4 regions of the Alsobacter sp. R-9 genome follow, and region 4 is predicted to be linked to each of the others. Evidence: predicted binding sites of a transcription regulator. Region 4 holds the regulator's gene; each other region holds the start of a gene.
What was found. The regulator LexA, encoded in region 4, represses DNA repair genes until DNA is damaged. The targets are predictions, from matches to a motif close to TGTTCNNNNTGTGTTCNG.
Positions count from the first base shown of each region.

Region 1 (7,251 bases), on a different contig from region 4:
GACGCCCTGCACGTACATGGCGAGGCGCTCGAGCCCGTAGGTCAGTTCGCCCGAGACGGGCGAGCACTCGAAGCCGGCGACCTGCTGGAAGTAGGTGAACTGGCTCACCTCCATGCCGTCGCACCAGCACTCCCAGCCGAGGCCCCAGGCGCCCAGCGTCGGGCTCTCCCAGTCGTCCTCGACGAAGCGGATGTCGTGGAGGCCGGGGTCGATGCCGATGGCATAGAGCGAGCGGAGGTAGAGGTCCTGCAGGTCCGGCGGGGACGGCTTCAGGATCACCTGGTACTGGTAGTAGTGCTGGAGGCGATTGGGGTTCTCGCCGTAGCGGCCGTCCTTGGGGCGGCGCGAGGGCTGCACATAGGCCGCCTTCCAGGGGCGCGGGCCGAGGGAGCGCAGCGTCGTCGCAGGATGGAACGTGCCGGCGCCGACCTCCATGTCGTAGGGCTGCAGGACGACGCACCCGTGCTCCGCCCAGAAGCGGTGGAGCGTGAGGATGAGCCCCTGGAACGAGCGTTCCGGTCGCAGCGTTTCAGTCATCGATCAGCCCGCCTGAGGGGCCCCGGCCCCGAACGGCGCGCACCGTAGAAGCGGCCCCCGAACCGGTCAAGCACGCCACGTGCGCGGGCGCACACCGGCGGGGACGGCCCTGCGGTACCGGTGGAGCAAGGCCGAAACGGCCAAAGAACCGGGAGTTGCGTCATGAAGCTTGCACTGTTCGGCGGCGCCGCCCTCATGGCCGCGCTTCTTACCCCCCTCGCCGTCTCCGTCGTTGGCGCGACGGCCCGCGGCCCGGTGCTCGCGGACCTCGAGGTGCCGGTCGGCGCTGTCCAGACGATGTGCGCCATCGAGCGGGAGCGCGGCATCGCCGATGCGGCGCAGGCCGCCCCGGCGCGCCCCGCGCCCGTGGTGTCGGAGGATGCGTCCGAGGGTTGTGCCCGGCCGGTTCGCGTCGTCGGCCCGACCTACGGCGAACCGGTCCTATGCCGGAAGTGACGGCTCGGCGCCGTCCTGTCCTTCCGCGGCAAACAGCGGCCCGAAGCTGAGACGGTGGTAAGGGCAGGGTCCGACCGCGCGGATTGCCGCGCGATGCGCAGCCGTCGCGTACCCGGCATGCCGTTCGAATCCGTAGTCCGGATAGTGCCGGCCGAGCCGAGCCATCAGCCTGTCGCGGGTCACCTTCGCGACGATCGAAGCTGCCGCGATGGACGCGACCCGGGCATCGCCGCCGACGACGGCTTCGCCCGGAACGGGGCAGGCGGGCACGTCCCGCCCGTCGACCAGCAGGAACAGCGGCGGTCGGCGGAGCCCTGCCACGGCACGGCGCATCGCTTCGAGCGTCGCCGCGCGGATGTTGATCGCGTCGATCCGGCTCGCCGGCACGGACGCTACGGCGACGTCGGACGTCGCCATGATCACGTCAAACAGTTGCTCCCGCCGCTCGGCCGTCAGGGCCTTTGAATCGTCGAGGCCGGTCGGCAGGCGATCGGGATCGAGGATGACGGCGGCCGCGACGACCGGTCCCGCCAAAGGCCCGCGTCCCACCTCGTCGATGCCCGCCACGGGCACATGCCCGGACCGGATCAGCGCCGCTTCGCGCGCGAAGTCCGGTCCGCTGCGGACGGTGATCGAGGAGGCTGCGGAGCGGGCGATTCGGGCCATGTCCCATGGTCACCACCCGCGGCGCCGCCGCAAGTCCGGTCCGCCGGCCCCCCGCCCTGTCCTGTTCCGTGGAGTTCCGCCCACAAACGCACCTTGGTGGCCTTCGGAAGATCCTGCCAGGGGATTCCGATGATCGCGGCCTCCATCGCGTGCAGCGCGTTGAGGCTGGTCCGCGGATCGGCGAACCGCAGGCGAGCGAAGGCGGCCACGGCACCGAGGGCCCGCAACTCCTCCTCGCTCGTGATCCCCACCTCGTTCAATCGGCGCTCCATCACCGGGCCGAGGTTGCGCATGTCCGCGATCCGGCCCATGGCTCAGCCCGCCGGCGGCGGCAGAACGAGCCGCCCTTCCCCGTCGAAGGGCCAGAACGGGTTGTGCGCCACCTCCCAGACATGGCCGTCGGGATCGGCGACGAAGGCGATGGTGCCGCCCCACTCGGCCGTCGCCGCTGCCTTCACCAGCGTGGCGCCGGCCGCGAGGAAGACGTCGACCGCACGTTGGACGGCATCCTGCGTGGCGACGTTGTAGGCCAGCGTCACGGCCGGACCCGTCGGCGGAACGGAGGCCCCGGTATCCCGCGCCAGTGCATCCCGCCCGTAAAGCGACAGGATGGTCCCGCCGCAATCGAAGAAGGCGACGGTGGGCTGGCTGTCGGCCGAGGCGCGCCATCCCAGGGCCTCGTAGAAGAGCCGGGCACGGGCAACGTCGGCGACGGCCAGCGTCACGAGGTGGAGGCGCGGCGGCAGCGCAGCGGGTGCGGGATCGGCGGAGCGGGCCATGGCGGCCTCCTCGGTGGTGGCGGACGGCCCCGGTGAAGCGGGGGCCATCCGCCCGATTCAGAACAGGGACAGCTGGCGGCCTCCAGGACCGGGCGAGACGAACAGGTCCGTCCTCAACTTGAGACGGCGCCGGTTGAAGCCGAGGCGCTGCGCGGCGATCTCGAACCGGCGGCCGATCATCCAGGCATAGGGCCCGTCACCCGTCATGCGTTCCCCCCACTTCGCGTCGTAGTCCTTCCCCCCTCGCGTCGAGCGAATGAGGGACAGGACGTGCCGAAGCTTGTCGGGATGATGCTCCAGAAGCCACTCCCGGACGAGGTCGCGCACCTCGAGCGGCAGGCGCAGCAGCACATAGCCCGCCTCGCGGGCGCCGGCCTCCCACGCTGCCTCGAGGATGCGCTCGAGTTCCGGATCGTTCACGGCGGGGATGACAGGCGCGACCATGACCGACGCCGGAATGCCGGCCTGGGCCAGCTGACGGATGGCCTCGAGCCGCCGGTGCGGCGCGCTGGCGCGCGGCTCCATCGACCGGGCGAGGCGACCGTCCAGCGTCGTCACCGACAGGGCGACCTTCACCAGCCCCTTCTCCGCCATGGGGCCGAGGATGTCGATGTCGCGGGTGACGAGCGCCGACTTCGTGACGATCCCGACCGGGTGGTTGGTCCGCGCCAGCACCTCCAGCACCTGCCGCATGACGCGGTGCTCGCGCTCGATGGGCTGGTAGGGGTCGGTGTTCGTGCCGATGGCAATGGTACGCGGCACGTAGTCCTCGGCCGCCAGTTCGCGCTCAAGCAACTGCGCGGCACCGGCCTTGACGAACAGCTTCGTCTCGAAGTCGAGCCCCGGCGACAGGCCCATGTAGGCGTGGGTCGGCCGAGCGAAGCAGTAGACGCAGCCGTGCTCGCAGCCGCGGTACGGGTTGATCGAGCGGTCGAACGAGATGTCCGGCGATTCGTTGCGGATGATGATCGACTTCGGCTTCTCCGTCGTCACCTCGGTGCGCAGCGGCGGCAGTTCGGCGGCGCTGCCCCAGCCGTCGTCGGCACTCTCCCGCGCCACCGGCTCGAAGCGGCCGCTGCGGTTGGTCGCCGTGCCGCGACCGCGGCGGCGCTGCGGGTCGACGAGGTCGGCGACGCAGGACCGACCGTCGCCGACCTGGAAGTTCGTGGCGGCGCCCTGGCCTGGGCACCCGAGCCGGCCGGCGGGGGCGGCAGCCGGTTTGACCGAGGCCATCGAGCGAGTCTCCTTCTGGAACATAAGAAGAACAGATCACTCTCCAACGCCGTTGGCAAGGCCGCGTTCCCTTCTTGTTCACAACGCGGCGTCGCACCCCCGCGCGCGGATGTTGCACTGCAGCGTAAGCTCTGCCTGACTAGGGACGATGATCAGTGCCCTCATCCGGGTCCCGCGCGAGGACCCCGCCCTCCTCGACACGCTGGCAGCTCTCGTGCCCGCCGTGGCGGACGGGCTGCTGCGCGATGCCGTGCTCCTCGCGGACCAGGAGACCGACTACCTGCGCACGGTGGCGGATGCCTCGGGCTGCATGGTCGTGGCCGAGGGCCAAGGCAACCTGCGGTCAGGCGCGGCGGCGGCGCGGGCGCCATGGCTGATGGTGCTCGAGGCCGGGTTGGTGCCGGGCGGCCCGTGGATCGAGGACATCGCCGACGCCGTCCGCGACCGAGAGGTCGCCGTCTTTACCCTGCGGGCGCGCCGGGGCCCGGGGCCGGCGCTGCGTGCCGCCGCGCTCAACGTGATGGCCGGGGTCGTCGGCATCGCCCACCCGGACCTCGGCCTCGTCCTCCCGCGCGAATGCATCGAGGCCGGCGAGCGCCTGCCGCGGGTCAGGCGCCTCGGGAGCGTCCTGCACGACCGGCGCGGAGCGCCGGCGCGCTCATAGGCGGGTCGTGCTCTGGAACGTGTTGCACTGGCGCATGTCGCCGGTGCGAAGCCCCGTCATCAGCCAGCGCACCCGCTGCTCCGAAGAGCCGTGGGTGAAGCTGTCGGGCACCACACGGCCGCTCGACTGCCGCTGCAGCCGGTCGTCGCCGATCGCCGTGGCGGCGTTGACGGCGTCACGCACGTCCTTCTCGTCGATGTTCGAGTGGCGGGCGTTCATCTTGTTGGCCCAGACGCCGGCGAGGCAGTCGGCCATCAGCTCGACGCGAACGGAGAGCGCGTTGGCCTCCGCCCGGTCCGAGGCCCGCGCCTGCGCCTGCTGCACCTTGGGCAGGATGCCGAGCAGGTTCTCGATATGGTGGCCCACCTCGTGGGCGATGACGTAGGCGTAGGCGAAGTCGCCGCCGCCGCCGAAGCGCCGCTTCATGTCCTCGAAGAACGAGGTGTCGAGGTACACACGCCGGTCGCGCGGGCAGTAGAACGGCCCCATGGCCGACTGGGCGCCGCCGCATGCCGATTGCGTGTAGCCCGAGAAGAGCACCAGCTTGGGCACCTCGTAGCGCAGGTTCGCCTGCTGCGGCAGCACCTGCGACCAGACGTCCTCGGTTTCTCCGAGCACCTTGGCCACGAACACGCCGACGTCGTCGCTTGGCGGCGCCGTGTTGCGCGGCTGGGCCTGCTGCTGCTGGACGGATGGACCGCGCCCGCCGGCCACCATCTCCGCGCCGCCGATGAGGATGGCCGGGTTGATGCCGAGCGCCCAGCCGAGGATGCCGAGCACGACGATTGTGCCGATGCCGAGCCGGCCGCCCCCGCCGCCGAGGCCGAACCCGCTGCCGCCGCCCCCGTAGCCACCGCCCTGGCCGCGGCGGTCCTCCACGTTCTCGGACGTCCTGAGGTCGTCGTACCGCATGGGCTCCCCCCGTCGCCGTCGCGATGGCCGCGCTCTGCCTCCATCAATGCCGCGCCGGCGCTGCGGTTGCAACGGCATGGCGACGCACCCGGCGCCGCAGGGGGGCGCCGGGTGCGGTCGGATCGGGGCCCGGTGGAGGGCTACTCCGCGGCTTCCTTGACAGGCTGCGGCGGGGTCCAGCGCAGGATCGGCGCGCGCGCGGCGCGCGTCTCGTCGAGGCGCCGGCGCGGCGCGAGGCGCGGCGCCTGGGTGAAGCGGGCCGTGTCGCCGTCGCGCACGGAGAAGGCGAGATCGCGCAGCGTCGCGATGAAAAGGTCCAGCGACGCCTTGGATTCGCTCTCCGTCGGCTCGATCAGCATGGCGCCGTGCACGACGAGCGGGAAGTACACCGTCATCGGGTGGTAGCCCTCGTCGATCATCGCCTTGGCGAAATCGAGGGTGGTGACGCCGGTGTTCTTCAGCCACGTGTCGTCGAAGAGCGCCTCGTGCATGCAGACCCGGTCGCCGAAGGGCTGGGACATGACGTCGCGCAGGCCCGCGCGGACGTAGTTGGCGTTGAGCACCGCGTCCTCGGACGCCTGCCGCAGCCCGTCCGCCCCGTGCGAGAGCATGTAGGCGAGCGCCCGCACGAACATGCCCATCTGCCCGTGGAACGCCGTGAGCCGGCCGAACGGATGGGCATCACCCGCCTCAGCGGCGTGCTCGACGAGGGCGAAGCGGTCGCCGTCGCGGCGCAGGAAGGGCACCGGAGCGTAGGGCGCGAGCCGCGACGACAGCACCACCGGCCCCGCGCCCGGCCCGCCCCCGCCATGCGGCGTGGAGAAGGTCTTGTGCAGGTTGATGTGCATGGCGTCGACGCCGAGGTCGCCCGGGCGCGTCTTGCCGACGATGGCGTTGAAGTTGGCGCCGTCGCAGTAGAAGTAGGCGCCGGCCTCGTGCATCGCGTCGGCGATGGCGACGACGTCCGGCTCGAACAACCCGCAGGTGTTGGGGTTGGTCAGCATGATCGCCGCGACCTCGGGGCCCAGCAGGGCCTTCACCGCGGCAGGGTCCACGGTGCCGTCCTCGCGGGCAGGGACCGGGCGGACCTCGAAGCCGATCAGCGCGGCTGTGGCGGGGTTGGTGCCGTGGGCGCTGTCGGGCACCAGCACGACGCGCCGCGTGGCGCCCTCGCCGCGCGCCTCGATGGCGGCCTTGATCGCCATCATGCCGCACAGTTCGCCGTGTGCGCCCGCCTTCGGCGACAGCGCGACGGCGTCCATGCCGGTGAGCGTCGCCAGCCAGTGGGCGAGCGTCTGCATCAGGTCGAGCGCGCCCTGCACGGTCGAGACCGGCTGCAGCGGGTGGACGTCACCGATGCCCGGGAGGCGGGCCATCTTCTCGTTCAGGCGCGGGTTGTGCTTCATCGTGCACGAGCCGAGCGGGAAGAGCCCGGTGTCGATGCCGTAGTTCTTCTGCGACAGGCGCACGAAGTGGCGCATCGTCTCCGGCTCGGACAGGCCCGGAAGGCCGATGGGCGCCTTGCGCTGCAGCGTCCCGAGGCGCGGTGCGAAGGCCTCCGGCTCGTCGAGGTCGACGCCGGTCACGTCGGCGCGGCCGATTTCGAAGAGCAGCGGCTCCTCCTGCATCAGCGCGCGGTTGCCGGTGAAGGTCGCGACGTCGCCGCTGCCCGCGTCACCCGGCGTGGTGGGGCGTCCCTGGCGGTTCAGCATCACAGCACCTCCTTCAGGCCCGCGACGAGCGCGGCACGGTCGTCATCGGTGTTCACCTCCGTCGAGGCGACGATCATGAGGTCGTCGAGCCCCTGCCCCGGCAGCAGGCGCGACACGGGCACGCCGGCGAGGATGCGGCGTGCCGCCAGGTCCTCCACCACCTCGGCGGCGGGGCGGGACAGGCGCACCGTGAACTCGTTGAAGAACGAGCCGTTGAGCACCTGCGCGCCGCGCACGCCAGAGAGGCCGTCGGCCAGCTTCACCGCGTTGGCGTGGTTGATGCGCGCGAGCC
Region 1 is NZ_JBTSWJ010000004.1:66,432-73,682, forward strand. Features, by position in the region: gene ACX9GQ_RS08310 (glycine--tRNA ligase subunit alpha) at 1-537, opposite strand, end outside; gene ACX9GQ_RS08315 (hypothetical protein) at 700-993, shown strand; gene ACX9GQ_RS08320 (ribonuclease HII) at 979-1,659, opposite strand; gene ACX9GQ_RS08325 (TfoX/Sxy family protein) at 1,581-1,970, opposite strand; gene ACX9GQ_RS08330 (VOC family protein) at 1,974-2,438, opposite strand; gene ACX9GQ_RS08335 (PA0069 family radical SAM protein) at 2,496-3,671, opposite strand; gene ACX9GQ_RS08340 (hypothetical protein) at 3,820-4,335, shown strand; gene ypfJ (KPN_02809 family neutral zinc metallopeptidase) at 4,330-5,247, opposite strand; gene gcvPB (aminomethyl-transferring glycine dehydrogenase subunit GcvPB) at 5,388-6,959, opposite strand; gene gcvPA (aminomethyl-transferring glycine dehydrogenase subunit GcvPA) at 6,959-7,251, opposite strand, start outside.
Region 1: a site for LexA is predicted at 3,688-3,705, ahead of ACX9GQ_RS08335 (PA0069 family radical SAM protein). Genes of this name have one in related genera too.

Region 2 (7,251 bases), on a different contig from region 4:
GAACAGGACCGCCTGCTGCTTGAGGGCAAGCCCGGCCTCGCGGTTCTGCAGGATCATGTCGGCGATGTAGTTCGCCTGCGCCGTCTCGTCCGCCACCGTGACGAGCCGCGGGCGGTCCGTGCCCTCGCGGTCCGACCACAGGTTCTTGGTGAAGCGCTCCCGCGCGAGCCCGATGACGGCGTTGGCCGCGGCGAGGATGGGCTGCGTCGAGCGGTAGTTCTGCTCGAGCGTCACAACTTCGGCGGGCTGCGGGAAGCGGCCCGGGAAGTCGAGGATGTTGCGGACGGTCGCGGCGCGGAACGAGTAGATCGACTGCGCGTCGTCGCCGACCACCGTCAGCCCGCGTCCGTCCGGCTTGAGCGCCAGCAGGATGCGCTCCTGCAGGCGGTTGGTATCCTGGTACTCGTCGACGAGGACGTGGTCGAACGCCGCGCCCACCTCCGCCGCCAGCGAGGGCTCGGCCATCATCTCGGCCCAGTAGAGCAGCAGGTCGTCGTAGTCGAGCACGGCCTGCCGCTGCTTGGCCACGACATAGGCGGCGAAGAGCTGCCGCAGCTCCGCCTCCCAGCCGGCGCACCACGGGAACGCGGTGCCCAGCACCTCGCCGAGCGGCATTTCCGCGTTGACGGCGCGGGAATAGATCGCGAGGCAGGTGCCCTTGGTCGGGAAGCGGCTCTCGGTGCCCGACAGGCCGAGCTCGTGCCGGACCATGTTCATCAGGTCGGCCGAATCCTCCCGGTCGTGGATCGTGAAGGCGGGATCGAGACCGATGCTGCCGGCGTGCTCGCGCAGCAGCCGGGCCCCGACGGCGTGGAACGTGCCCGCCCAGGTGAGGGCGTCGGTCATCACCCTGGCGGCCGGGCCCATGGCCTCGCCCGCGATGCGCTCGATCCGCCGCGTCATCTCCGCCGCCGCGCGGCGCGAGAAGGTGAGGAGCAACATGCGCCGCGGGTCCGCCCCCTCGACGATGAGGGTGGCGACCATGTGGGCGAGCGTGTTGGTCTTGCCCGAGCCGGCGCCGGCGATGACCAGCAGGGGCCCGCCGCCGGAGGCCGCGCGCTCGGCGGCATGCCGCTGCTGCGGGTTGAGCGCGGCGAGATGGGGACGGGCGCCGGCGAGCCGCGAATCGATGGCGTTCATCGCCGCAGGCAACCACGGTTCGCGTTGTGTTCGCAATCGCAGGGTGCGGGGGGAGTGCTCTCGCCCCGTCATCGGGAACGCGGCCCGCGCCGCCCCTCATCCGCCCCTTCGGGGCACCTTCTCCCCGCGATGCGGGGAGAGGGGAAGGAGGCCGACGGCGGGGAGGAGGGAAGGACTGCCCCGCGCCCGTCGGACCACCTGCGGCGAGGCGGCTGCGACGTCGCGACCGCAGGTTTCCGCCCCGCCGGGTCGTCCGACGGGCGGTCTCGTGCGTAGGAGCAGGGTCACTGCGTGGAGCGTCGTTCATGAGCCTTTCTTCCCTTCCGGTCGCCGTGGTCGGGGCCGGCATCGCCGGCCTTGCCGCGGCCCGCCGCCTCGCCGACGCTGGTCGGCCCGTCGTGGTCGTCGACAAGGGGCGCGGGCTCGGGGGCCGCATGGCGACGCGGCGTGTCGAGGGCTTCGCCTTCGACCATGGCGCCCAGTTCTTCCGGGTCCGCGGCCCGGCCATGGGCGCGGCGCTGGCGTCGTGGAGCGCGACGGGCGCGGCGGCGCCGTGGTTCGACGACGCCATGGTCGGCCTGCCGGGCATGACGGCACCAGCCCGGGCCATGGCCGCGGGGCTCGACGTGCGCACCGGCGTCACCGTCTCCGCCCTCTCGCGCGGGGACGAGGGGTGGCGCGTCGCCACGGCCGAGGGCCCGCTGGACCATCCCGCCAACGGGCGCTTCGGTGCCGTCGTGCTCGCCGTGCCGGCGCCGCAGGGCGTGACGCTGGCCGCGAGCGCGGGGATCGCCCTGCCGGCGATGGCGGCAGCGGTTTACGCGCCGTGCTGGGCCCTGATGCTGGGCTTCCTCGCCCGGGTCCAGGGGTTGGCGGACCATCTGGAGGCGCCCCACGAGGCGATCGGCTGGGTGGCCCGCAACGCCAGCAAGCCCGGCCGGGGCGAGGCCGAGGCCGTCGTGGTCCATGCCTCGCCCGCATGGTCGCGCGCCCACCTCGAGCGGCGCCCGGAGGAGATTCCCGCCCTTCTGGCGCCGGCGCTGGCCGCCGTCGGCATCGACGTGGCGGGCGCCGTCCACGTCGCGGCCCATCGCTGGCGCTACGCCCTCGTCGAGCGGGCGGCGGGCGTGCCGTTTCTCCATGACCCCGCCGGACTGTGGGCCTGCGGCGACTGGTGTCTCGGCGGACGCGTCGAGGCGGCCTTCGACAGCGGCCACGCGGCCGGCGGGTCGGTGCTGGAGACGCTGGCGTGAGCCGTGCCGGTGACGAGCGCGCACCCGCCTGCGGCGGCGGCCTGACGGTCTACTACGATGGCTCGTGTCCGCTGTGCCGGGCCGAGATCGGCCATTACCGCCGCGCCGACAGGGACGGCGCGATCACCTTCGAGGACGTGTCGCCCGGAGAGGCCAGGCCCGCCTCCGACCTCGACCGCGAGACCGCGATGGCGCGGTTCCACGTGCGCACGCCGGACGGGAGGCTGCTCTCGGGCGCCGCCGCCTTCGCCGCGCTTTGGCGGAACCTGCCGGGCCCGTGGCCGGTGCTGGGCCGGGTCGCCGGGTGGCCGCCCGTGACCGCGGTGCTGGAGGTCGGCTACCGCCTGCTGCTGCCGGTCCGGCCGGCGTTGTCCCGGCTCGTCGGCCGCTGGCAGGCACGCCGTCAGGGCCGCCAGCGGTAGTGGTAGATCGGAAGGCCGGAGTTGGGGCTGACGCCCTCTCCCTCGCGCACGAAGCCCTCCCGCTCGTAGAAGCGGACGGCGCGGGCATTGTGGACGTTGACGCGGAGGTCGATGCCGCCTGGCGACAGGCGGCGCGCCTCGCCGAGCAGCAGCAGCGCCGTGCCTTCGCCCTTGCGCGCCGCTGCGACGCAGATCTGGTCGAGGAGCCCGGAGCGCGGGTCGATCAGGATGAAGCCGGCGAGCGCGCCTTCGTCGTCGCGGGCGACCCGGGCAAGGCCTCCTGCGGCCATCCAGCCCCCGACATGGCCGCGGAACCACTCACGGCGCGCCGGGAAGTCGATGCCCGGGACGACGCCGGTCCAGCTCTCGACCCACAGGTCGATGACGGCGGGGAGGTCGTCGGAGGCGAGGTTTCCGAAGGTGGTCATGCCGCCAGCCTAGACGAGTCGTTCGGCCAGGACAGGCCGGGACGAACGTTCAGGCGGCGGCGGGCTTGCGGTCGTCGCCCTTGGGCGCCTCGACGGGCACGATCGGCTCGCGGATGGCGAGGCGCAGCTGCGGCACCGAGAGCGGGCGCGAGAAGAGGTAGCCCTGCACGGCGTTGATGCCGAGGTCGCGCATGACGTCGAGCTGGGCGTGGTTCTCGATGCCTTCCGCCACGAGCTCCATGCCGAGGTCCCGCGTCAGCTGCGAGATGCCCTTGATGATGCTGCGCGTGCGGGTGGAGTCCACCACGCGGTGACAGAACTTGCGGTCCACCTTCACCTTCGAGAAGGGGAAGTCGCTGAGGTAGCCGAGCGACGAGAAGCCGGTGCCGAAGTCGTCGAGCGACACGCCGATGCCTTCGGAGCGGAACTCCTCGATGACCGCCAGCACGACCTCGGTGTCCTCGATGAGGACGGACTCGGTGATCTCGAGGTCGAGGCGGTGCGGCGGCAGGCCCGTCTCGGCCAGCGCCTGCTTCACCACGTCGACGATCTCGCGGCCCTTCTTGAACTGCAGCGGCGACAGGTTGACCGCGACGCGGATGTCGGAGGGCCAGGTCGCCGCCTCGGCGCAGGCCGCGCGCATGGCCCAGGCGCCGATCGGCACGATCAGGCCGGTGGCCTCGGCGATCGGGATGAAGTCGCCGGGCGAGATGCGGCCGCGGGTGGGATGGTTCCAGCGCAGCAATGCCTCGCAGCAGATGGTCCGGCCCGAGCGCGGGTCGACGATCGGCTGGTAGACGAGCTCCAGCTCCGAGTGCGTGATCGCCGAGCGCATGTCGTACTCGAGCTCGACGCGGTCGTGGTAGATCTCCGACAGCACCTCGGAATAGGCCACGGCCTGCCCGCGCCCGCTGCTCTTTGCGGAGTAGAGGGCGAGGTCGGCGTTGCGCATCAGCTCGTCGAAGTTGGTGCCGTGCTGCGGCCCGATGGCGAAGCCGATGCTGGCGCCGCAGGTGATTTCCGTCGGGCCCACGTGGTAGGTCTCCGACAGCGCTTGGATGAGCTTGCGCGTCGTCTCGTGCGCCTGGTCCGGGCCCGCGCCACGCAGCGCGATGAGGAACTCGTCGCCGCCGATGCGCGAGATTTCGTGGGGAAGGCCGACCGCCTTCGAGATGCGCCGCGCCGTCTCCTTGAGCACCGCGTCGCCGGCCGGGTGGCCGAGCCGGTCGTTGACGTCCTTGAAGCGGTCGAGGTCGACCGCGACGAGCGCCACGGTGCGGTTGCCGTCGCCCGAAAGCTGCTCGTTGATGTGCTTGATGAAGGCGGTGCGGTTCTTCAGCCCGGTCAGCGCGTCGTAGAGCGCCGCCCGCTCGAGCTCGGCATGGGCCCGGTGGCGCATCACGATGTTCTCGTGGATCGACCGGGACATGTAGATCGTCGAGATGTAGAGCGAGAGGATGAACGCCGCGAGCGTCAGGTGCAGCAGGTCGGCCCGCAGCACGAGCCCGGCCAGGAAGGGCAGGCAGATGGCGCTGATCTGGCCGACGGTGATGGTGGGGCGGCTGGCATTGCGCGACGAGATGCCGGCCATGTAGCCGATGGCGGCGCAACTCGTGAGGATCTCCACCTCCTCGCTGGGGTGGGCGAGCATGGAGTAGGCGCCGACGATGCCGGTGAGGCCCGCGAACATCCAGGCGCCGGCCAGGAACAGGCGCTCCCAGTGACCCAGCGTCGCCATGTCCATGAAGTCGACGTTGGCGGCGCGGAAGCGGGAGATGACGACGCTTCGGGCGAGGCCGATGACGCCGAAAAGCGCCATGAAGATGCCATAGGCCCGCCAGTCCTCGCTGAGGACGGCGGCGACGGCCATGACGCTCATGGCCACCAGCGACGCGGAGAACACCGACTTCGGCGTGCTGTAGAGCGCGCGAACCAGTTCCGCGTAGAGCTTGCCGTCGATCCCGGGTCCGCCTTGCGGAGCCTTCGTCACAGCCGGAGCCTCGAGTTGCAGTTCGGACATCGCCTGGCTAGCCGTTGCATATGTCCGCAGCGTCTACCGCCGAGTCCTAAGAAAGAGCGGCATTTTCCGAATCCCGCTCATGCATCGAATGGCATTCTCGGCCCATGGTAAACCGGGTCTTGGGATGGCGGCCGGGATTTGACGAATGTCGGCAGGCCGCTGCATGCAGAGGTTGCGTAAAGGGCGCCAAGTTCCAGTTTTTGCAACGAAAAGGACGCGCAGGCCGGTGAGCCCCGGAGGCTCCGGCAGGTCGCCCGGAGCGGTCCGGGAGCCTATTCGGCGGGCGCTGAGCGGGGGCGGCGAACGGCGACCGTCTGGCGGTCGGGCATCAGGCCGTAGGTGATGCCCGCGAGGATGCAGGCGGCGCCGAGGAAGATCCAAACGCTCAGCGGCTCGCCGTAGAGCATCCAGCCGATGAGGGCGATGAGCGGCACCCGCAGGAAGTCGAGCGGCACGACCATCGTGGCCTCGCCGATCTGCAGCGCCCGTGACAGGCACACCTGCGAGCCGAGGCCGGCGCAGGCCAGGGCCACCATGGCGACGACCGTGCCGGGGGGCCAGTCACCGGCGAAGGGGAGGTGCCCGCCGATGGCGAAGGCGCCGGCGCCGTAGAAGGCGAGCTGGAGCGCCATCATCCAGAAGATGATGACCACGAGAGGCTGGGTGAGCGTGAGCCGCCGGGTCAGGAGCACCGACAGCCCGAAGCAGAAGGCGGCCGCGAGCGGCAGCAGCGCAGCGAGGTTCACGCTGCCGGGCGCCGGCCGCAGGATGATGAGCACGCCGACGAGGCCGGCGGCGATGCCGACGACCGCCCGCTTGCCGATCCGCTCCCCGAGCATGGGATAGGCGAGGATGGCGACCCAGGCCGGCGCGGTGAACTCCAGCGAGAACACCGTCGCCAGCGGCAGCAGGCCGATCGCCATCGTCCACAGGATGCCGCCGATCGCATGCACGATGTTGCGGCTTGCGTGGACGGTGGGGTCCGACGTCAGGATCTCCCGCATCAGCGCCGGCCTCAGCATCGCCGCGGCGGCGACGAGCGCGAGGCCGCCCGCCGTGCGGACGATGCCGATCTCGAAGACGTTGAAGCGGGCCGTCAGCGTTCGGATGGCGATGGCCGCGAACACGAAGCTCACCAGCGCTCCCGTCATCCACATGAAGACAAGCACGGGCGTGCTCGTATCCATGTTGCGACGTTGCATGCGCTGGTACCCGTTCAGTCGGTGGCCAAGGCGCGATCGAGCACCGCCATTCGCATGAACTTCGAGAGGCGCACCTGTTCGAAGTACATGGCGTTCGGCAAGTCGTCGCAGTCAGGGTCGATCTCGTCCTGACGCGGGAGAGGATGGTACAGGAAAGCTTTCGAATTCGTTCGCGCGATCCTCTCCGCCGTGACGCGGTGCGAGGCGGGGGTGACCCGCGGGGACTTGTAGTCCGTCCCCGGCGCCTCGCCGATGTCCGACATGTCATAGGGCGTCATCATGATCGCGTCGCTGTTGCGCAGCGCGTCGTCGAGATCGTGGATGACGCGCAGCCGGATCTGGTGCTCCGCCACCGCCGCGACGACGTCCTCGGGCACCGGGACGTGCGCAGGCGGGCAGAACACGATCTCGGACGGCATTTCGTGGCGCAGGAGCTGGACGAGCGACCGGACGGTGCGGCCGCGCGGGTCGCCGCCGAAGGCCAGGCTGCGGCCCCGCAGGGACCTCAGTCCCTTGCGCATCGCGAAGATGTCGATCAGCGCCTGGGTGGGGTGCTCGTTCCAGCCGTCGCCGGCGTTGATCACCGGCTTGCGTGACTTCGCAGCCATCCGCGCCGCGGAGCCGGAGGCATGATGACGCACGACGATGGCATCACAAAGCCGCGAGACCACGGCCGCGCAATCCTCGAGCGATTCCCCGGTCCGGTCGTTCGACCGGGACATGCCCATGTCGTCCATGCCGATGGCCTGGCAGCCGAGCGAGAAGGTCGCGACCTCGAACCCGAGC
Region 2 is NZ_JBTSWJ010000010.1:28,226-35,476, reverse strand. Features, by position in the region: gene ACX9GQ_RS16355 (ATP-dependent helicase) at 1-1,140, opposite strand, end outside; gene ACX9GQ_RS16350 (NAD(P)/FAD-dependent oxidoreductase) at 1,446-2,393, shown strand; gene ACX9GQ_RS16345 (thiol-disulfide oxidoreductase DCC family protein) at 2,390-2,815, shown strand; gene ACX9GQ_RS16340 (GNAT family N-acetyltransferase) at 2,797-3,243, opposite strand; gene ACX9GQ_RS16335 (putative bifunctional diguanylate cyclase/phosphodiesterase) at 3,293-5,263, opposite strand; gene ACX9GQ_RS16330 (DMT family transporter) at 5,536-6,465, opposite strand; gene ACX9GQ_RS16325 (aspartate/ornithine carbamoyltransferase family protein) at 6,480-7,251, opposite strand, start outside.
Region 2: a site for LexA is predicted at 1,157-1,174, ahead of ACX9GQ_RS16355 (ATP-dependent helicase). Genes of this name have one in related genera too.

Region 3 (7,251 bases), on a different contig from region 4:
CACCGTCGCGAGCAGGAAAACACGCTTCATCGTCAATCTCCGGAGTTGCGCCCGGCCAAAGGCCAAGCGTCTGGCACAGTATAGCTCACGATGCGCAGCAAATGGTTGCATTTGAGCCACGCAGTGCCGCTTTTGAATGCTTCAAGGCCTTGATTGCCGTTAACCGTTCGGCAGCCCTGTCAGGGCAATCGGCTCCCCTTCGCAGCGCAAGGCCGGACGCGATGCCCCGTCGGGACACTGGCGGACGGCTAGAGCACCGCTTCTCGCACCGCCATGTCGCCCGGCACGGGGATGCGCCCACAAGACCCCGTGCCGTGCCCGGCAGCCGCGCATCGGCACGTCGGGACGTTGCCGAAGGACTGGCGGCGAAGGATGGCTGAGAGGACTTGCGTCCGAATGGTGCCCCTGGCCGGAATCGAACCAGCACTCCTTGCGGAAACCGATTTTGAGTCGGTCGCGTCTACCAGTTCCGCCACAGGGGCCGCCTTCGACGGCGGCGGGATCATAACGCCCGCCCTCCGAAGGTCAATCGGCGGGGGCGTCACGAAAAAACCCGGCAGGAGCCGGGTTTTCGCATCGATCGTTCAGCAGATGGGAGGCGCGGTCAGGCCGCTTCCTCCTCCACGTCGTCCATCTCGGGGGCCGCTTCGGCATCGGCCGTCTTGCCGCGCTTCGGCGACTTGGCGAGCTGCGCCTCGATGAGCTTCAGGGCCTCGCCCTCGTGCAGCCGGTTCACGGCCGCGACCTCGCGGGCCATGCGATCGAGGGCCGCCTCGTAGAGCTGGCGCTCGGAATAGGACTGCTCCGGCTGCGCCTCGGAGCGGTGCAGGTCGCGCACCACCTCGGCAATGGCGATGAGATCGCCCGAGTTGATCTTCGCCTCGTACTCCTGGGCGCGGCGCGACCACATGGTGCGCTTGATCCGGGCGCGGCCGGTGATCGTCTCGAGCGCCTTGGCGACGAGCGCGTTCTCGGCCAGCTTGCGCATGCCCACGCTGGCGGCCTTCGCCGTCGGCACGCGCAGCGTCATCTTGTCCTTCTCGAAGGAAATGACGAACAACTCGAGCTTGAAGCCCGCGACCTCCTGCTCCTCGATGGCGACGATCTGCCCGACGCCATGCGCGGGGTAAACGACAAACTCACCCGTCCGGTAACCCTGACGGTTGGAGTTCTTCTTGGCGTTCGTCATGTCCAGGTCTTCTCCGAGGCCGGCCATCCGGGGGCCGGCTCTGTTCTACGCGAGGGCCGGCGGGACCGGCGCAACAGGATGACGACCCGGGCTGGACGCTCCCAGTCCAGGTCGCAGGCACCATTCAGCCGATGACCGAAGCCGCAGGCCCGCCTCCAGTGGACGGGAGACCATGCGAGACCCTGCCGCAAACCCGGGCGACGTCACTCAGAGGAGCGTCACGGCTTGGGAAGAGGACTGCGCGTGCAGCGTGTCGGGGAAAATCGACCACAAAAAGAAAGCTACCATAATTTGGGCGCCGAATCAAAAGCTTTCGGCTGCCGAGGGCCCGCTGGAGGGGCCCAGCCGCGTCATCCGCGGGCGCTTGGCGCAGGCTTGGCGTCAGTCGCCTTCGCCCGGGTTGGCCGAGAAGTACTTCTCGAACTTGCCGGCCTCGCCGTCGTGTTCCTTGGCGTCACCGGGAGCGTCGCGCTTCACGGTGATGTTCGGCCAGGTCTTGGCGTACTCGGCATTGAGCTTGAGCCACTTGTCCAGCCCCGGCTCGGTGTCAGGCTTGATCGCCTCGGCCGGGCATTCCGGCTCGCACACGCCGCAGTCGATGCATTCGTCGGGATGGATGACGAGCATGTTCTCGCCCTCGTAGAAGCAGTCCACCGGACACACTTCCACGCAGTCCATGTACTTGCACTTGATGCAATTCTCGACGACGACATACGTCATGGCAGGCTCCGGGCCGGTTCAAGGCCGGCCGACGTCAGGGGTCTCGCTCGGTCAAACTGCCTAGCCGACTTGACAGCGGTCCGCAAGCCGACGCCCGGCCGGGCTTCGCTGCGGTCATGCCTGCCCCACGTCGTCGTAGAGCCTCTGTGCCTCGCCGTAGGAGCCGCGTCGCTCGGCCGCCCCCAGGACACGCACCACACGCGTGGCGTGCGGCAGCGCCAGCGTGAGCACGTCGCCCGGCCCCACGATCTTCGCGGGATTCGTCGTGCGGACGCCATTCAGGCGGACGCGGCCGCCTTCGACCAGCTCGCAGGCGAGTGTTCTCGTGCGCGCAAAACGCGCATAGACCAGCCACTTGTCGAGGCGCTGGGACTCCTCTGCCACGCCGGCGTCGTCCCGGGTTTCGGGTCGGCGGCGGGCCAAGCGTCAGCCCTTCCCCTTCGCCTCGAGTTCGGCCTTCAGGGCCAGCAGCTTGGCGAAGGGCGAATTGGGATCCGGCGCCTTGTCCCTCGCGGGACGCTCGCTGCTCCAGGTCCGGTCACCTCCGCGGTCGCCGCCCCGGTCACGCCCGCCGCGCTCCTTGTCCGAACGCGGGCCCCGGTCCTGCCGGGGACGGTCGCCGTGGCGCGGGGGACGGCCCTCCGGGCGCCCCTCGGGCCGGCCTTCGCGGCGCTCTCCGTCGCGGTTGCGGTCGGGCCGCGGCCCGCCGGGCCGGCCCTCCCGCTGCGGCCGCTCGGACCCTTCCGCCGCCGGCGAGGCGAGTTGCGCCGTCGCGGCCGCCGGGCGGTCTCCCTCGCGGCGCGGGCCGCGCCCACGCTGCTGCTGGTTCCGGTCCTGTCCGTCGCGGCCTCCACCGGCCCGCTGTTGCGGACGGCGGTCGCGCTGGTGGCGCCCGCCCTGGTGGCGGTGCTGGCGCCAGACCTCGATGAGCGGCTGCTCCTCCGCCGGCGGGGCCTCGGTGGCCGGCACGTCGGCGGCCACCTCGCCGGCCCCTTCGGCGGCCGCGGGTTCGTCGGTCGAAGCCGCCGCGGGCGCTGCCGCAGCCTCCGGCACCGTCTCGACCGCCGGCTCGGCCTGGGCCGACGCCTCCGCTGCCAGCGGCGGCGCGTCGGGCGTCACGTGTGCATCATCCGGCGGAGCGGCCGCGGGACCCGCCGCCGCCTCGGCGGCCGCATCGCCCGCCGGTGCATCGGCCGAAGGGGCTTCCTCCGCTCCGGCAGGAGCGCCAACCGCCGCGGTCTCGGCTTCCACGGGAGCGACGGTGATCGCCGGTCCCTTCCGCCGCTCCATGACATAGCCGAGGGAGCGCAGGATCGAGGCGAAGTCGTCACCGGAACAGCCGCACAGAGAGGTCATCGCCGTGGTCACGACGAAACCCTCGCCATCGGCCGCGCCGGCGGGCGCCGTACCGGGCGTCACGCCCGGGCGGAAATGGATCGCGGGCCGGATGAGGTCGGCGAGCCGCTCCAGGATGTCGACGCGGACCGCGCGCTCCCCGCACACCCGGAAGCCGGCCGCGCGGTAGAGGCCCTTGTGGACGTCCTTGTCGACCGGGATGGACGTGCGGCCCGAGGCCGCGAGATGCAGGATGTCGTCGAGGCCCTTCACCTCGGGGCCGCCGTGCTTCAGGGCCCACAGCTGCGAGGCGAGGCCACGCGGCGCCGGCTTCAGCAGCGCCGGCACGATGAGGTGGTAGGCGCCGAAGCGCACGCCCAGCGTGCGCAGCGCCGAGCGCGCCTCCTGGTCGAGCGACTTGACCTCCTCGGCGACGCGCGACCGCTCGAGCACGCCCAGCGCCTCGGCAATCTGGAAGCCGAGCCCGCGGGCGATGCCGGCGAGAGACTCGGGATTCTCGAGCTTCAGGAGCGGGCCGAGCAGCTTCTCGACATGCGCCTTGAGCCACAGGTCGAGCCGGTTCTGGACGAGTTCGCGCGATCCGCCGGTCAGTTGCTCGTCGGCCAGCAGGCGCACCCGCGGCTCGAGCAGCTTGTCGCCGGCGCCAAGCTTGGCGACCACCTCGCCCTGCCACCGGATGGCCCCGTCGTTCGACAGGACGAAAGCGTCGTCGCCCGAGCCCGACAGGCGCGCGGCGCGCGCGTCGATCTCGCCGGCCAGCGCCTTCAGGGCGGCATTGCGCAGGGCCTTGGCGTCCGGCCCGCCCGCCTGCGGGTCGGGCGCGAACTGGAACCCCTGCAGCCGGCCCACGTGGTGGCCCTCGACGAGCACGTCCCCCGCCGCCGTGATTTCAGCCTCGAGCATCGCGTTTTCTCTTAGGCGGCGCATCAACACGCTGGTGCGCCGATCCACGAACCGTTGTGCCAGTCGCTCGTGAAGAGCGTCGGACAGCCTGTCCTCTACCTGACGGGTGACGCCCTGCCAATGCTCCGGATCACGAAGCCAGTCCGGACGGTTGGCCACGAAGGTCCAGGTCCGCACCTGGGCGATGCGGTTGGAGAGGGTGTCGATGTCGCCGTCGGTGCGGTCGACCTCGGCCACCTGCCGGGCGAACCAGTCCGTCCCAAGGCGCCCGTCGCGCATCAACTGCCGGTAGAGCGTGGCCACGAGGTCGGCATGCGCCTGTGGTGCCACCTTCCGGTAGTCCGGCACCTGGCACACCTCCCACAGCCGCTCGACGGCCTTCGGCGTCGTGGCGTAGCCGCGCAGCTCCGGATCCCGCGCGGTGATGTCCAGCGCCACGACGTCGTCTGCCGCGATGGCACGGGTCAGCCCCGCCTCCTCCGGCGTCCGTTCGAGCGACGCGATCAGCCGCGGCAGACTGCCGAAGTCGAGGTCGGGGTTCCGCCATTGCAGGATCTGCACGGGATCGAACGTATGGTCCTCCAGCTGGCGGACCAGTTCGGGATCGAACGGCTCGCAACGCCCGGTGGTGCCAAACGTTCCGTCGCGCAGGTGGCGGCCGGCGCGGCCGGCGATCTGTCCGAACTCGGCGGGAGTGAGCCGGCGGTGCATGGCGCCGTCGAACTTGCGGTCGGCGGCGAAGGCAACGTGCTCGAGGTCGAGGTTCAGCCCCATGCCGATCGCGTCGGTGGCGATCAGGTAGTCGACGTCGCCGGACTGGTAGAGCGCCACCTGCGCGTTCCGCGTGCGCGGCGACAGCGCGCCGAGCACGACCGCGGCCCCGCCGCACTGGCGGCGGATCAGCTCCGCGATGGCGTAGACCTCATCGGCCGAGAAGGCGACGATGGCCGAGCGGCGAGGCAGACGGGTGATCTTCTTCTCGCCGGCAAAGCGCAGTGTCGAAAGCCGCGGACGCGAGACCACGCTGACGCCGGGCAGAAGCTGCTCGATCAGCGGCTTCATGGTGGCGGCGCCAATGAGCAGCGTCTCCGCCCGTCCGCGCATGTTCAGCAGCCGGTCCGTGAAGACGTGCCCGCGGTCGCGATCCGCCGCGAGCTGGATTTCGTCGATGGCGACGAACGGCACCTCGAGGTCGCGCGGCATGGCTTCGACGGTGGCCACCCAGAACCGGGCGCCCGCCGGCTTGATCTTCTCCTCGCCGGTGACAAGCGCGACGGCATCGGCACCCACGCGGTCCACGACGCGCTGGTAGACCTCCCGAGCCAGCAGGCGCAGCGGCAGGCCGATGAGGCCGGAGCCGTGGCCGATCATCCGCTCGATGGCGAGGTGCGTCTTGCCGGTGTTGGTCGGCCCGAGGACGGCCGTCACGCCCCGGGCCCTGATGGAGGCTGGAAGAGAACGGGGGAGCATCGGGACCTTCTTCACGCGCCGACGGCGCAGGGCGCGGCGCGGACCGCCGCTCTGTCTACCACGCCGCGCTGGGCCGCCGGCAATGGTTTACGTGCGGAACGCGGCGGGAACGAATCCGGGGCGAATCGCTGACTCGCTCCGAGTCTTGTTCCGTTCACCACAAGATATGGTGACGAAGAGCGGATGTTCCACCATGGCACCCGCGAGTCGAACACACCGCCGCCGGGCGACGAAGACTCGCCAGGGGCCGCCGGACGCCGGCCTTCGACTCGGCTCGACTCGCCGGACCATCCGGGACGACTCGGGCCCTGCCGGGACGATCGAGGGACAGCTTGGGCGTCACCGGCCCGTGAACCGGAGATGACCGGCCGGTCCGACGCCGCCGTCGCACGCATTAACGAAGGAGCCGCACGGTGAACGCGAGATGCACGAATCGCGACGGGCTTGCTTCGCGCGGCCGTTCAAGGGGCGGAAGCAGCCGTCCCGGGGCAGTGACCCGCCATCCCGGGCTGGTCGCTGTCGCATTCTTCGCGAGAAACCGCTCACGAACTCGTCCCGGTTCGGGACAGGGTGGGGACCGAAGGGAGACAGCGCGGGCCCGGTCGCCGGGATATCCGCAACGAGGTCAGTTCGCGCCGGCGGGAGCGCTGCGGCCGGCGTCGGGCGCCGTGGTCGACGCCGTGGAACGCGTCGTCGAGAACTTGTTCGCCTCGATGACGGTGGTGCCGACCATCGTCTTCACGGAGATCTTCACGGGCACGAGCATCCTGGCGTTGTCGACGGGGGCGAGCCACGTCTCCATGTCCCGGTTGTCCGCCATGAACTGCGTCGACTTGCGGTTGGTGCGGTGCCCGGCGATGGGCGTGTAGCGGGCCGCGCAGACGATGACCGGACCCTTGTAGCCCGGAATGTCGATCGTCTCCCTAGACGCGTACGTCAGCTCAACGTCGAACCGGCCGGCGCCGTCGAACACCGGGATGGTGCGGTTGCAGGAGGCGGGGTCCAGGAGGGGGCCGCTGCGGGCGACGGGCATCAGCAGGGCGCTGACGGGGTCGACCACGTTGCGCTTGTGCTGGTCCTGCAAAGGCACGCGGTCGATCTTCTCGTCGAGCGGCGGCTTGATCTCGAGGGCCGCCACCGTGCCCGAGGCAAGCGCCATGCGGACGCTGTAGGTGCCGTTCGAGCCGGTGGAGACCAGCGCGTAGGACGATGGCACCGGCCGGCCGCCGGCCGTGCCGCCGGACGACGACCCTGCGCCGCGCCCGCCGGTGATCATGCCGGCAAGCCCGGTCATCTTCGCGCGGACATCGATCTTGTAGTTGTCGCGGTTCACCGTCCCTCCGAGCGTCGCCGTGCCGATCGGCAGGCCGGCGAGGCTCAGGTCGTAGGAGATGTCGATCTGGTCGGCCCGGGCCGCGCCCGCGGCGAAGACGGCACCGGCCACGACGGCGATCGCGCCGCGGCGCCATGTCCGCCGGCTGTCCGGTCCGCGGCCAGTGTCCTTCGCCATGTCCATCCGTTGAGCCGTTGCCCGTGCCGATCGTATGGTAGTGCGTGCGACCCGGGAGCCAAGCGGGCAACCCCGGCGGATTCGTGGCCGGCATTGTGACTGA
Region 3 is NZ_JBTSWJ010000009.1:233,753-241,003, reverse strand. Features, by position in the region: tRNA gene ACX9GQ_RS16200 (tRNA-Leu) at 398-482, opposite strand; gene ACX9GQ_RS16195 (CarD family transcriptional regulator) at 605-1,189, opposite strand; gene fdxA (ferredoxin FdxA) at 1,571-1,909, opposite strand; gene ACX9GQ_RS16185 (RNA-binding S4 domain-containing protein) at 2,024-2,293, opposite strand; gene ACX9GQ_RS16180 (helicase-related protein) at 2,336-5,638, opposite strand; gene ACX9GQ_RS16175 (DUF3108 domain-containing protein) at 6,264-7,148, opposite strand.
Region 3: a site for LexA is predicted at 5,733-5,750, ahead of ACX9GQ_RS16180 (helicase-related protein). Genes of this name have one in related genera too.

Region 4 (7,251 bases):
AGGTGCGCTACCGCCGGGACGGCGCCTTCAGCGTCAATCTCTGCACGGAAGCCGTGGACCTGGTGTTCGGCGCGGCCGGCGCCGGCGGCCTGTCGATGAAGGGCGCGTTGCAGCGGCAGTTCCGCGACGCGCATGCGGTCAACGCGCACATCGCCTTCAGCTTCGACGCCGCGGGCGCCAACTATGGCCGGGTCGCCCTCGGCCTGCCGTCCGAAAACCCGACCCTCTGAGGCGAGCCATGTCAGCATCCGCTTCGGCGCCTGCCGCCGTGCCGCCCGCGCCGTCCTTCGACCCGCGCGACTTCCGGCGTGCCCTCGGGCACTACGGGACGGGGGTGACCATCGTCACGGCGAGGGGGGCCGACGGTCGCATTGCCGGCCTCACCTGCAACTCCTTCGCGTCGGTGTCCCTCAATCCGCCCCTCGTGCTGTGGAGCCTGCTCATCCACTCGCCGAGCCTGAAGGTGTTCCAGGAGGCCAGCCACTTCGCGGTCAACGTGCTTGCCGAAGACCAGCAGGAGCTTGCCGGCGTGTTCGCCCGCTCCGGGGTCGACAAGTTCGAGGGGGTGCCGTGGTCTGACGGCCTCGGCGGCGCCCCCGTGCTGGACGCTGTCGCGGCGACGTTCGAGTGCCGCAACGCCTACCGCTACTACGGCGGTGATCACATCATCTTCATGGGAGAGGTCGAGCGCTATGCAAAGCGGGACGTCGAGCCGCTGCTCTTCGTGAAGGGACGGTTCGGAACGTTCGCCGATGCCGGCTGACCTCGCGCCCGCGTCGACGAACGTCGGTTCGGGCGCACGTCCGCGACGGATGTCCGCCGAACGGCGGCGCGCCGACATCGTGGCAAGGGCGGCGGTGGTGTTTGCCGAGCACGGATTCGGCACCGGAACGCGCGAACTTGCCGCCGCCATCGGCGTCACGCAGCCGCTGCTCTACCGGTACTTTCCCAGCAAGGACGACCTCGTCCGCGAGGTCTACGAGCATGTGTACCTGCGACGCTGGGACCCCGGCTGGGAGGACATGATCAGCGACCGATCCGTGGCGCTGCGCCAGCGCCTCGTGGCGTTCTACGAGGCCTATACGGCCACGATCTTTTCCCGCGACTGGATCAGGATCTACCTCCTCGCCGGCCTCGCGGGGATCGACCTCAACCGGCGCTACATCGGCCAGGTCGAGGAGCGCCTCCTCGGGCCGATCGCCCGGGAGACGCGCAGCGACCTCGGCCGACCCGACCGTCCGCCGACCGCGTCGGAACTCGAGCATGTCTGGCTGCTGCACGGCGGCATCTTCTATTCCGGCGTGCGGGTCCATGTGTTCGGACAAACCCCGCACGTCCCCACGGCCCAACTGGTTTCGGAGGCCGTGGACACATTCCTCGCCGGTGCGCGACGGCAGTTTGCTGCCGACTGACCGCGGTCTCGGCGAACGCCCGGCATCGCCCCGAGTCAGTACCGGCGCAGAAGGCTGACCAGCTTGCCCTGGATGCGCACGCGGTCAGGCCCGAGGACCCGCGTCTCGTAGGCCGGATTGGCCGCTTCCAGCGCAATCGAGGAGCCGCGGCGGCGCAGGCGCTTGAGGGTCGCCTCCTCGTCGTCGATCAGGGCGACGACGATGTCGCCCGTGTCCGCGCTGTCCTGGCGGCGGATCACCACGGTGTCGCCGTCGAGGATGCCAGCCTCGACCATCGAATCACCGCGCACCTCGAGGGCGAAATGGTCGCCGGTGCCGAGCATGTCCGGCGGCATCGCGATCGTGTGGCTCCGGGACTGGATGGCCGAGATCGGCGTGCCGGCCGCGATGCGGCCCATGACGGGAATGGAGACGGGGGAGTCGGCCTCCCCATGTGATGCGGTGACCTTCGGCCTGATCTTGCCGAGATTCCCCTCGATCACGCTCGGCTGGAAACGTCCGCGCGGAACCCCGTTCGGCACCGACTGCTCGGGAAGCTTGACCACCTCGATCGCTCGCGCGCGGTTCGGCAGTCGCCGGATGAACCCGCGCTCCTCGAGAGCCATGATGAGCCGGTGGATCCCTGACTTGGACTTGAGGTCGAGCGCCTCCTTCATCTCGTCGAAGGAGGGCGGCACCCCGTCCTCGCGCAGCCGCTCGTGGATCAGGAGAAGGAGTTCATGCTGCTTCCGGGTGAGCATCCGCGTTCGGCCTCGCTAGGGTGGTCGAGCCGACATCCGACTCGCCGCAAACAAACCACGAACAAAACATACATGTTCGCGCTGTGTTCGGCAATCGTGCGCTTGCGCTCTCGCTAGAAGCGCAGGATGCGACAGGCCTCGCCGGCCTTCGCGGCCGGGGCGTGGGGCGGGCGGATGATCAGCGCCTGGGCCTGTGCCAGGAGACGCAGCATGGAACTGTCCTGCCGGCCGAACGGCGTGGCGACCCGCCGGCCGTCCGGACCTTCCGAGATGCTCGCGCGGAGGTAATCCTGGCGCATGTCGTTCGCCGGCAGGTCCGCACCGAGGATCGCGGCCTCCGACCGGTCCGCCCCGGCATCCGCATCTCCGGCGAGAGCCCGCAGGAGCGGCAGCAGGAAGAGCTGGGCGCACACGATCGAGGAGACCGGGTTCCCCGGTAGCCCGAGGATGCCCATGGTCCCCAGCTGGCCGAAGATCAGCGGCTTGCCCGGCCGCATGGCGATGCGCCAGAAGCCGAGCGTCATGCCGCGTTGTGTGAGCGCCGACTGGACGAGATCGTGGTCGCCGACCGACGCGCCGCCGAGGGTGACGAGAACGTCGGCGCGCGCCGCCTCTGCAGCGGTGATCGCGGCCGCCAGCGACGCGAAATCGTCCGTGGCGATGCCGAGGTCGATCGGCTCCCCGCCGGCCTCCACCACCATGCCGGCGACCGCATACACGTTGGACGCGACGATCTGGTCGGGCCGCATGGCTTCGCCCGGCCGCACAAGCTCGTCGCCCGTCGCCAGGACCGCGACACGCGGGCGACGGCGCACCGGGACCGTGGCATGACCCATCGCGGCCGCGAGGGCCTGGGAGCGGGGTGTCATCCTGTGGCCCGCGGGGATCAGTTCCTCGCCTGCGCGGAAATCGAGCCCCGCCGGACGGACGAAGCGGCCGGCCGGCTCGGTCGTCCGAGCGACGATGGTGCCGTTCTCCGCGTCGGCGTTCTCCTGGATCAGCACCGTGTCGGCTCCCTCGGGAACGGGTGCGCCGGTGAAGATCCGGACCGCCTCGCCGGGGCCGACCCGGCCGGCGAAAGCGTGGCCCGCCGGCGCCGTTCCGATCACAGAAAGACGGGCGCCGGGGGCCGCCACGTCGGCGGCGCGCACGGCGTAACCGTCCATGGCGGAGGCGGGGAAGGGGGGCTGCGTCCTGAGCGCCGCGAGCGGCGTGGCCAGCGTGCGCCCCGCGGCCGCACCGATCGGGACCGTCTCGCTCTCCAGCGGCCGTCGCGCGAAATCGAGGACCATCCGCAGGGCGTCGTCGACCGAAAGGAGGGACATGGCAGGATCCGGCAGGCTTCTCGTGTCCGGGACAGGATGCGCAGAGCCGCGCCTGCGGTCCAGACGCTCCAGTGTCAGGGCTGCCCCTCGGCCCGGAAGGAGCCGGACTTGCCGCCGTCCTTCGCCAGCAGGCGGATGCCCTCGATCCGCATGCCGCGGTCGGCGGCCTTCACCATGTCGTAGATGGTCAGGCAGGCGACGGAGACGGCCGTCAGCGCCTCCATCTCGACGCCGGTCTGTCCGGAGACCCGCACGGTGGCCGTCACACGGATGCCGGGCAGCGTGTCGTCGGGCTCGAGCTCGACGGCGACCTTGCTCAGCAGCAGCGGATGGCAGAGCGGGATCAACTCGTGCGTGCGCTTCGAGGCCATGATGCCGGCGATGCGCGCAACACCGAGGACGTCGCCCTTCTTGGCGTTGCCCTCGCGGATGAGCGCCAGCGTCGCCGGCATCATCACCACCACGCCTTCGGCCACGGCCGTGCGATGGGTGACAGCCTTCTCGGACACGTCGACCATGGCGGCGGCGCCGCTCGCGTCGATGTGGGTGAGCCGGCTCATGCGACGGACCGTTCCGCTCCGGCGCCGAAAAGGAGGGCGCGTGTTGCCGCGGCGACGTCGTCCTGCCGCATCAGGCTTTCGCCGACGAGGAACGTGTCGATCCGATGCCGGGACAACCGCTCGATGTCGGCGTGGGTCGCGATGCCGCTCTCGCCGACGATGATCCGGTCGGCCGGGATGAGCGGCGCCAGCGCCTCGCTCACGGCCAGCGACGTCTCGAAGGTCCGCAGGTTGCGGTTGTTGATGCCCACGAGCTGCGTGCCCAGCGGCAGAGCGCGTTCCAGCTCCGCGCGGTCATGCACCTCGACCAGCACGTCCATGTCGAGGGCGTGGGCCGTGTCCGTCAGCAGCTTCGCATCCGCGTCGCTCAGGCTCGCCATGATGACGAGGATGCAGTCGGCGCCCCAGGCGCGGGCCTCGAACACCTGGTAGGGCTCGAACAGGAAGTCCTTGCGCAGCGTCGGAAGCGACGTCGCCTCGCGGGCCGCGACGAGGAATTCGGGCGCGCCCTGGAACGACGGCTCGTCGGTGAGCACCGAGAGGCAGGACGCGCCGCCCGCCTCGTAGGCGCGCGCGAGCGCCGGCGGGTCGAAGTCGGCGCGGATCAGGCCCTTGGACGGGCTTGCCTTCTTGATCTCGGCGATCAGCGCAGGGCGCCCCTCCGCCAGGTGCGCCCGGATGGCGCGTGCGAAGCCGCGGGGAGGGGGTGCTTCGGCCGCGCGGCGCTCGATCTCAGCCTGGGACACGCGCGCCTTCGCCGCGGCGATCTCCTCGCGCTTGTAGGCTTCGATGCGGGCCAGGATGTCCGCCATGCGTCACCTGTTGGAGACGAGGACGAGCCGGTCGAGCACGCCCTGCGCGGCGCCGCTGTCGACCGCGTGCGCGGCGAGCTCGGCACCATGGCGCAGCGTCTCGGCCTTGCCGGCCACCACCAGCGCGGCGGCGGCGTTGATGACGGCGATGTCGCGGTAGGCGGTCTTCTCGCCCGCCAGCACCTTGCGCAGCGCCGCGGCATTGACCTCGGCTTCGCCGCCCTTCAGGTCCTCGGGCTGGGAGCGCTGCAGGCCGGCATCCTCGGGCGTGATGACGAAGCGGCGAACCTTGCCGTTCTCCAGCGCCGCGACCGCCGTCTCGCCCGTCGTCGTGATCTCGTCGAGGCCGTCGCGGCCATACACGACCCAGACCTTCTCCGAACCGAGCGCGCCCAGGGTCTGAGCCAGCGGCTCCAGCCAGCTTTCCGAGAACACTCCCAGCAACTGCCGCTTCACCCCGGCAGGGTTCGACAGCGGGCCGAGCAGGTTGAAGATGGTGCGGGTGCCCAGCTCGATGCGCACCGGCGCGACATGGCGCATGGAGGCATGGTGCGTCGGGGCGAACATGAAGCCGACGCCGGCCTCGGCGATGCAATCGGTGACCTTCTGCGGCTCGAGGCCCACCTTGACACCCAGCGCCGTCAGCACGTCGGCGGCGCCGGACTTGGAGGACGCGGCACGGTTGCCGTGCTTGGCAACCGGCACGCCGCAGGCTGCCGTGATCATGGCAGCCAGCGTCGAGACGTTGTAGCTGCCCGAGTTGTCGCCGCCCGTGCCGACGATGTCGATGGCGTCGGCCGGCGCGGAGACGCGCAGCATCTTGTCGCGCAGCGCCTTCACCGCCCCGGCGATTTCGTCCACGGTCTCGCCGCGGACGCGCAGCGCCATCAGGAACGCGCCGCTCTGGGCCAGCGTCGAGCCGCCGGACAGGATCGTGTCGAAGGCGTGCTCGGCCTCCTCGCGTGAGAGCGGTCCGCCCGCGGCGACCTTGGCGATGATGGGCTTGAAGGCGTCCATGGTGCTCTCTCGGGCTCTCCCGCGCCGGCCTCAGGCCGGCGCAGCCTGCCTCGTCTTATTCCATTCGGTCGCGAGGTCGAGGAAATTCTTGAAGATCGTCAGGCCGTGCTCGGAGAGGATGCTTTCCGGGTGGAATTGCACCCCGTGCACCGGAAACCGGCGATGCGACAGACCCATGACGAGTCCGTCCTCGCTTTCGGCGGTCACCGCCAGGTCGTCAGGGAAGGTTTCGCGGCGGACCACGAGCGAGTGGTATCGCGTTGCCCGCAGCGGCCCGTTGATGCCGCGGAACACGCCCTGGCCGCGGTGGCGGATGGTCGAGACCTTCCCGTGCATCGGTACGGGCGCGCGCACCACCTCGCCGCCATAGGCCTGGCCCATGGCCTGCAGGCCCAGGCAGACGCCGAACAGCGGGATGCTGGGACCGGCCTTGGCGATGACGTCGAGGCAGATCCCCGCCTCGTTCGGCGTGCAGGGACCCGGGGAGAGCACGATGGCGTCGGGCTTGCGGTCGACCAGTTCGTCGGCGGTGAGAGCGTCGTTGCGCACCACCATGACGTCCGCGCCGAGGCGCCCGAGGTCGTGGACGAGGTTCCAGGTGAAGCTGTCGTAGTTGTCGACGAGGACGACGCGGGTCATGTCACTGCCCCCGTCCGGCGGCGCTGGCGAAGCGGACGGCCTCCTCGGCCGCGCGGAACAGCGCCTTAGCCTTGTTGACGCATTCCTGCTGCTCGGACGAGGGGTCGCTGTCGTAGACGATCCCCGCGCCGGCCTGCACGTACATCCGCTTGTCCTTCACCACGGCGGTGCGCAGGACGATGCAGGTGTCCATCTCGCCGTTGGCGCCGAAGTAGCCGATGCAGCCGGCATAGAGCCCGCGCTTGTCCTTCTCGAGCTCGTCGATGATCTGCATCGCGCGGACCTTCGGAGCCCCGGACACCGTTCCGGCGGGAAATCCGGCGACCAGCGCGTCGAGAGCGTCGTGGCGCGGGTCGAGGTCGCCCTCCACGTTCGAGACGATGTGCATCACCTGGCTGTAGCGCTCGATGAAGAAGCTGTCCGTGACGGTGACGGTGCCGATGCGCGACACGCGGCCGACGTCGTTGCGGCCGAGGTCGAGCAGCATCAGGTGCTCGGCCCGCTCCTTCTCGTCGGCGAGGAGGTCGTCGGCCAGCGCCTTGTCGTGCGCGGCATCGACGCCCCGGGGGCGGGTCCCGGCGATCGGACGGATCGTGACGCGCCCGTCGCGCACCCGCACGAGGATCTCCGGCGACGAGCACACGACCTGGTAGCCGCCGAAGTCGAGGTAGCAGAGGAATGGCGCCGGGTTGACGCGCCGCAGGGCCCGGTAGAGCGCGAAGGCCGGCAGGTCGAAGTCCGCCTCG
Region 4 is NZ_JBTSWJ010000002.1:576,134-583,384, reverse strand. Features, by position in the region: gene ACX9GQ_RS05455 (acyl-CoA dehydrogenase family protein) at 1-230, shown strand, start outside; gene ACX9GQ_RS05450 (flavin reductase family protein) at 239-763, shown strand; gene ACX9GQ_RS05445 (TetR/AcrR family transcriptional regulator) at 753-1,412, shown strand; gene lexA (transcriptional repressor LexA) at 1,448-2,152, opposite strand; gene ACX9GQ_RS05435 (molybdopterin molybdotransferase MoeA) at 2,266-3,477, opposite strand; gene moaC (cyclic pyranopterin monophosphate synthase MoaC) at 3,552-4,037, opposite strand; gene trpC (indole-3-glycerol phosphate synthase TrpC) at 4,034-4,849, opposite strand; gene trpD (anthranilate phosphoribosyltransferase) at 4,853-5,866, opposite strand; gene ACX9GQ_RS05415 (anthranilate synthase component II) at 5,897-6,505, opposite strand; gene trpE (anthranilate synthase component I) at 6,507-7,251, opposite strand, start outside.